Linked DNA regions of Ketobacter sp. MCCC 1A13808. The protein of the gene in region 1 interacts with the protein of each later gene in a pairwise test. Links are inferred from orthologs where the notes say so. Each region holds a gene or a part of one and is shown in the gene's direction. Other genes may lie near its edges.

The links. The genes of interacting proteins can lie anywhere in the genome.
Region 2: the proteins of gyrA (region 1) and gyrB interact in binary tests that used the Escherichia coli proteins (3 or more experiments, as listed by UniProt). The link is inferred for Ketobacter sp. MCCC 1A13808 from one-to-one orthologs.

Annotation. Positions count from the first base shown.
Region 1 is NZ_VRKW01000005.1:196,277-200,377, forward strand. What follows is about bases 476-3,657. They hold gyrA (DNA gyrase subunit A), read left to right. Parts: upstream 476-784; coding sequence 785-3,457; downstream 3,458-3,657. Other genes in these bases: mtnA (S-methyl-5-thioribose-1-phosphate isomerase), read left to right, coding at 476-560; serC (3-phosphoserine/phosphohydroxythreonine transaminase), read left to right, coding at 3,463-3,657. Outside these bases: more of mtnA, read left to right, coding at 1-475; more of serC, read left to right, coding at 3,658-4,101. UniProt on the Escherichia coli protein: A type II topoisomerase that negatively supercoils closed circular double-stranded (ds) DNA in an ATP-dependent manner to maintain chromosomes in an underwound state.
Region 2 is NZ_VRKW01000011.1:4,101-7,642, reverse strand. Bases 1-3,083 are described here. They hold gyrB (DNA topoisomerase (ATP-hydrolyzing) subunit B), read left to right. Parts: upstream 1-371; coding sequence 372-2,795; downstream 2,796-3,083. Other genes in these bases: FT643_RS17360 (tetratricopeptide repeat protein), read right to left, coding at 2,942-3,083; recF (DNA replication/repair protein RecF), read left to right, coding at 1-326. Also shown: more of FT643_RS17360, read right to left, coding at 3,084-3,542. UniProt on the Escherichia coli protein: DNA gyrase negatively supercoils closed circular double-stranded DNA in an ATP-dependent manner to maintain chromosomes in an underwound state.

The DNA of each region.
Region 1 (4,101 bases):
GTGGGTACGGCACCGCACTGGGGGTGATCCGCAGTGCCTGGCAGCAAAAGCTGATTGAACGGGTATTTGCGGATGAGACGAGGCCATGGTGGCAGGGATCAAGACTAACCGCCTGGGAGTTGATGCAAGATGGTATTCCGGTCACGCTGACGGCGGATTCTGTAGCGGCAACCCTGATGCAGCAGGGGCGGGTTAGCTGGGTGATCGTAGGGGCAGACAGGATTGCCGCGAATGGTGATGTCGCTAATAAAATTGGTACTTATAATCTGGCGGTTCTGGCGAAGCATCATGGCGTGCGCTTTATGGTGGTGGCGCCAACCAGCACATTTGATCTGAGTATTTCAAGTGGCGTTGATATTCCCATTGAGGAACGCGATGGGCACGAGGTCCTTGAGGTGAAGGGAGTGCGGATGGCGCCGGAAAATGCACAGGCTTATAACCCGGTTTTTGACGTTACTCCGGCTCAATTGATCGATGCTATTGTCACCGAAAAAGGGGTGATAGAGAAGCCGTCCGCAGACTCCGTTGCCAGCCTGATGGCCGACCGGCAGTTGCACTGATTTTAAAAGACGCAAAAGCGTAATATTTCTACGAATTTTGGTGTTTTAGCTTAGCTCAAAGTGGGCCTTTTGTGCTATTATTCGGAGCTTTAATAGCGGCATCCTAGCCGTCAGGGGCAATGACAAAAACGACGACAGATCCTACCCCGGTCACTATGGCAACAGGCACCTCTGTTTTGCAGAAATGCCCTCGCTCTAGCCGTCATCATTAGATCAGGAACCCGATGTCAGAACTAGCCAAAGAAATCCTACCGGTCAACATCGAAGACGAACTAAAACAATCTTATCTTGACTATGCAATGAGCGTTATCGTCGGTCGGGCTCTACCCGACGTGCGTGACGGCCTCAAACCGGTGCATCGGCGCGTGCTGTATGCCATGCACGAGCTAAGCAATTCTTTTAACAAGCCCTATAAGAAGTCCGCCAGGGTGGTGGGTGATGTCATTGGTAAATACCACCCACATGGCGATTCTGCCGTTTACGATACCATTGTTCGTATGGCGCAGCCTTTCTCCCTGCGTTATATGCTGGTGGACGGGCAGGGTAACTTCGGCTCCGTCGATGGCGATAACGCCGCGGCAATGCGTTATACCGAAGTTCGTATGGCCAAGATAGCACACGATTTGCTGGCGGACCTGGAGAAAGAAACGGTCAATTTCGTGCCCAACTACGACGGCAGCGAGCATATGCCTTCGGTGTTGCCGACCCGGATTCCCAATCTTCTGATTAATGGGTCATCTGGCATTGCTGTTGGTATGGCGACGAATATCCCGCCCCACAACCTGGGCGAGGTCGTGGACGGATGTCTGGCATGCATTGACAACCCCGATATCGATATTGATGGGTTAATGGAATATATCCAGGGTCCCGATCTGCCTACCTATGGCATTATTAACGGTCGCTCCGGCATTATTGAGGCCTACCGTACGGGTCGCGGGCGCATGTATATGCGTGCCCGGGCCCACATAGAGACCGAAAAAAACGGTCGCGAAACCATCATTGTCACTGAAATTCCCTATCAGGTGAATAAGGCGCGCTTGATCGAAAAAATCGCTGAGCTGGTGAAAGAAAAGCGCATCGAGGGCATCAGTGAAATCCGTGATGAGTCCGACAAAGACGGCATCCGCATCGTTATTGAGGTGCGCCGTGGCGATAATGCGGAAGTGCTGCTTAACAATTTATACGCCCAAACCCAGCTCGAAACCGTTTTCGGAATCAACATGGTTGCCCTTGTGGATGGTCAGCCGCGATTGTTGAATCTGAAGGGGATTGTAGAAGCGTTTGTCCGCCATCGTCGTGAAGTGGTAACGCGCAGAACGGTATTTGATTTGCGCAAAGCCCGTGAGCGCGGTCATGTGCTGGAAGGATTGGCAGTAGCGTTAGCGAATATTGATCCGGTAATTGAATTAATTAAATCGTCGCCGAGCCGGGCAGACGCAGAAGAAGGGTTAATGGGGACCGGCTGGAAGCCGGGTAACGTCTTGGACATGCTGGAGCGTGCCGGTGGCCCAGATGTCTGCCGTCCGGACGATATTGACGCCAACTTCGGGATGCGTGATGACGGGTTGTATTATCTGTCTCAGGTTCAGGCAAAAGAAATTCTGGATATGCGCTTGCATCGCTTGACCGGGCTGGAAACCGACAAACTGCTGTTGGAATATCAGGAAAAACTGCAATTGATCGGTGAATTGATGGCGATTCTGGCAGACCCTGAATTGCTGATGAAGGTGATCCGAGAAGAGTTGGTGGAAATCCGCGCCCAATATGCAGATAAGCGCCGCTCCGAAATTGTTGTATCGCGCCTTGATCTGACCAACGAAGATCTGATCCCTGAAGAGAATGTGGTGGTTACCTTGTCTTCTGGCGGTTATGCCAAAACCCAGCCGATTGATACCTATCAGGCGCAGAAGCGGGGCGGCAAGGGTAAAGTTGCGACCTCGGTGAAGGATGAGGACTACATTGAACATTTGTTGGTGACCAGCACCCACGACACCATTCTTTGTTTTAGTAACCTGGGTAAAGTGTATTGGCTCAAGGTCTATCAGATTCCGCGGGCCGGCCGTCAATCCAAGGGCCGTCCCATTGTCAATTTGTTGCCGTTATCCCCTGACGAGAATATCTCGGCCATTCTACCTTTGCGCGAATATGAATCCGGTAAATTTGTGTTCATGGCCACCAGCAATGGAACGGTTAAGAAAGTAGAGCTGGAATCGTTTTCCCGTCCACGCAGCTCCGGTCTGATAGCCATTGAACTGGACGACGGTAATCGCCTGGTGGGCGTGTCCATTACGGACGGCGAGCAAGACATTATGTTGCTGACATCCGAAGGCAAGGCAATACGCTTTGCTGAAAAAGATGTGCGCGCCATGGGCAGGACTGCCCGCGGCGTGCGGGGCGTTAATTTACCGGAAGGCGGTAGCTTGATTTCCCTTATTATTCCTGAAGCAGGGCACCAGGTTCTCACTGCCAGTGAGAACGGGTATGGCAAGCGCACGGCGGTCGAAGATTTTCCGACTAAAGGCCGTGGCGGCAAGGGCATGATCGCGATGCGGTGCAGCGAGCGAAACGGGGCTTTGATCGGGGCTAAGCAAGTTTGTGAAACCGATGAAATCGTTCTGATCTCGGATCAGGGAACCCTGGTTCGTACTCGGGTGTCAGAAGTGTCGATTCAAGGTCGCGATACACAAGGTGTTATGTTGATCCGGATTGCCAGCGATGAAAAACTGGTTGGTCTGGAACGTATCGCAGAGCTCGAAGGTGTTGTTGACGAGCTGGATGATGAAATTGACGCGAGTAACAGTGCGGATGCAGCGGAACAGCAGGACCAAAGCGGCACTGCAAGCGAAAGTGACGCAAACAAGGATAGCGCAGACGATGGCCAGGGCGAGGATAGCTAAGCAGTATGAGCAGAGCGTTTAATTTCTGTGCCGGCCCGGCGGCGTTGCCGCAAGCGGTGCTTGAAAGAGCCCAGCAAGAACTGGTTGATTTTCGTGGCTCCGGTTTGTCCCTAATGGAGATGAGCCATCGCTCCGACGAGGTGGTCGCAATGGCCACGAAAGCGGAGCAGGACCTGCGTGACCTGATGTCCGTTCCGGACAACTACAAGGTACTGTTTCTGCAAGGGGGAGCAAGCACCCAGTTTGCTATGGTGCCGCTTAATCTGGCCTCTATTCATGGCCAGGCAGACTATGTTAATACCGGTCAATGGTCGATTAAAGCGATCAAGGAGGCCGGAAAATACTGCAATGTCAATGTGGTCGCGACGGGTGAGGACAATCGGTTTACCAGCGTTCCTGCGTTTGAATCCTGGTCGGTTAGCGGTAATGCGGACTATCTACATTACACTCCCAACGAAACTATTGGTGGTGTGGAATTTGACTTTATCCCGGAAGTGGAAACGGATCTGGTTGTGGATCTTTCGTCTACCATTTTGTCCCGTCCACTGGATGTGAGTCGCTTTGGCTTGATTTATGCTGGCGCACAAAAAAATATCGGACCGGCCGGCATAACGGTCGTTATTGTGCGTGAGGACCTGTTGGGG
Region 2 (3,542 bases), on another replicon or contig:
ATATGGTGATCAGTTGGTCAGACGGCATGGCTAAAGATATATGCTCCAGAGGGCAGAAAAAGCTGGTATTATACGGGGTTAGACTCGCACAGGTAGCTGTGATGAGGGCCTTGCGGTCCATTTCACCGGTTCTGTTGCTGGACGATTTACCCGCGGAACTAGACAAGAATAACATTGAGTATGTGACTCGCTTTCTTATGGATTTTCCCTGCCAGGCTTTTATAACAGCCATTAGTGAGCAAAGTATTAATGAAACGCTACTATCGCAGCTCACGGAACACCATATGTTTCACGTGGAACATGGGAAGCTGGTTTCTGCCGAGTAACCCCCTATTGAATATGAATTCACCGCCCGAGAGAGACTAAATTATATGTCCGACGACAATAAAACTTATGATTCTTCTAATATAAAGGTACTCAAAGGATTAGACGCAGTTAGAAAGCGACCGGGGATGTATATAGGGGACACAGACGACGGCACCGGCTTGCATCACATGGTATTTGAGGTCGTCGATAATTCAATTGACGAAGCGTTAGCAGGGCATTGCACCGAAGTAAGAGTTGTTATTCACCCGGATGAGTCCGTTAGCGTATCGGATAACGGGCGCGGCATTCCGGTTGATATGCACCCGGAAGAAGGGCGATCTGCTGCTGAAGTGATTATGACCGTCCTCCATGCGGGCGGCAAATTCGATGATAACTCCTATAAGGTATCAGGTGGTCTTCATGGCGTGGGTGTTTCGGTAGTTAACGCCCTATCTACGAAGTTGAAACTAACGGTTCGCCGTGAAGGTAAAATTTGGGAGCAGGTTTACCAAGACGGTGTCCCGGTTGCTCCGCTGGCAGCGGTAGGTGACACCGAATCAACCGGGACAGAACTGCATTTTTGGGCATCGCCGGAAACGTTCACCAACATCAAGTTCTCCCACGACATTCTGGCAAAACGCTTGCGGGAGCTGTCATTCCTTAACTCAGGGGTTCGTATCGTGTTATTTGATGAGCGAACCGGCACAGAGGATGTATTTGAGTACGAAGGGGGCCTAAGTGCCTTCGTTGAATACTTAAATCAGAATAAGACGCCGTTGAACCAGGTGTTTTACTTCGATGGGCACCGAGAAGATGAGGGGATTTCCGTTGAGGTTGCATTGCAGTGGAATGATTCATATCAGGAAAATATTTACTGTTACACCAATAATATCCCTCAAAGAGACGGCGGTTCCCATTTGGCGGGCTTCCGCTCTGCCCTCACCCGATGTTTGAACACCTACATTGAGAAAGAAGGCCTGCAGAAGAAGCACAAAGTAAATACAAGCGGTGACGACGCCCGTGAAGGTTTGACTGCAATTGTGTCGGTGAAGGTCCCTGATCCCAAGTTTTCTTCTCAAACCAAAGATAAGTTGGTGTCCTCCGAAGTCAAACCCGTTGTAGAGCAGCATATGACGGAAAAGCTGAACGAATACTTGTTGGAAAGCCCCAATGACGCGAAGAACATCTGTAATAAAATCATAGATGCAGCCAGGGCGCGGGATGCAGCCCGACGAGCCCGTGAAATGACCCGGCGTAAGGGTGTGCTGGACATTGCTGGGTTGCCCGGGAAACTAGCGGATTGTCGTGAAAAGGACCCTGCCCTTTCTGAACTTTACCTGGTGGAGGGTGATTCTGCGGGTGGCTCGGCGAAACAGGGTCGAGACCGCAGAACCCAGGCAATACTGCCTCTCAAAGGTAAAATCCTGAACGTTGAGAAAGCCCGATTTGATAAAATGTTATCTTCTGCTGAAGTGGGCACCTTAATTACGGCGATGGGCTGCGGCATAGGTAAAGACGAATATAACCCGGATAAATGCCGCTACCATTCCATTATCATCATGACGGATGCGGACGTGGATGGTAGCCACATCCGGACTTTGCTGCTGACGTTTTTCTTTCGCCAAATGCCGGAGGTGATCGAACGTGGGTATATCTATATTGCGCAGCCCCCGCTCTATAAAATAAAGAAAGGTAAACAAGAGCAATATTTGAAAGATGACGCAGCCCTTGAAAATTACTTAACGCAAGCCGCCTTGGATGATGCCAGCTTACACGTTAATGCAGACGCACCGGGCATATCCGGTTCCGGCCTGGAAGCACTGGTTAAGGAATACCGCAATGTGTTCAAGCGTATAGACAGGTTATCCCGTGTTTATCCGGCCTTTGTACTCCAGCAACTGGTGTATGCGAAAAAACTGGAAGAGTCGGACTTTAATGATGCGTCGGCTATCGAAGCATGGGCTCAGGATTTATCCGCTCATCTGGTTGCAAATGCGAGTCAGACTGAGCGTTATGAAGTCTCCGTTCTGGAAGACAAGGAACGTCATCTGTTTATGCCCCAGGTGGTGCAAATAGCTCATGGGATTCCGACCGAATATACGTTTTCAAAAGAGTTTGTAATTTCGGAAGACTATATAGCGATCAAGGCATTGGGGGATAAGCTGCAGAGCTTGCTTGAGGAAGGCGCGTACGTAAAACGGGGTGAGAAAACGTTGGCGGTGGATAACTTTGCACAAGCCTTAGAATGGTTAATGACAGAATCGAAAAAAGGTCATGGAATTCAACGATATAAAGGGTTGGGCGAAATGAACCCGGATCAGCTATGGGAGACCACTATGGATCCGGAAACTCGCCGTATGCTGCAAGTGAAAATCGAGGATGCGATTGCTGCCGATCAGATCTTCACGACTCTGATGGGTGATCACGTGGAACCGCGTCGCGACTTTATCGAAACCAACGCGCTGAATGTGTCGAATCTGGATATATAGCATAAGTAAGTTGTGGGATCTCATAATTCGTGAACTGAGGTCTCACAATCGTGAACTAGTGTCTCGTAATTCATGAACTCATTAAGAAAGGAAGTAGCGGCTTATTGAGGACAAAGGTATCACTCAACTAAATTCAAAAATAACACCTACCAACGACATCTTTTTTGGACAGAGTTAGTTGTGGGCTCGTAAGAGCCCTTTCCATAGCTCCTGGTAACGATATTCACGCGTGCGGCCTCACCGATAACTTCTCGAATTTGTTCAACAGCTTCATGTGACGCAACAACAAGCCAACCATTTGAACAAATATCGTCCATTTTAGGTGGTAGTCTGGAAATTGGGCCATCTTTCCAATAGACGCTTTCAACCATAATATCCCCCTTCTCATTAACCCATTGGAATAGGCCTTTCTGTGATAATGACCACCCAAGTGAATATCCAACGGAAGGGTTCAGCGCTAGCCATTCGAGACCACCGTGATCAATATAAGAACCAGAGCCGTAAATAACTAATGAGGGATCGTTAGTGGAAGAAATATCTGGATAATCGTTTGCAGACCAATTCATCATGCTTGGAAATAAAGCAAAGGGCGTCTCAATATCTGCATTATTATTCCACTGTGGATGACAGACTGTAGACATGCGAGTTTCGGTTGGCATGTCCCAATCCATCCAAACCCAGGTTGTGAGTTCACCTAAAATTTCTTGTCCAGTGTTGAGACTGATAACAAAGTGTGAAAAGGCTTGT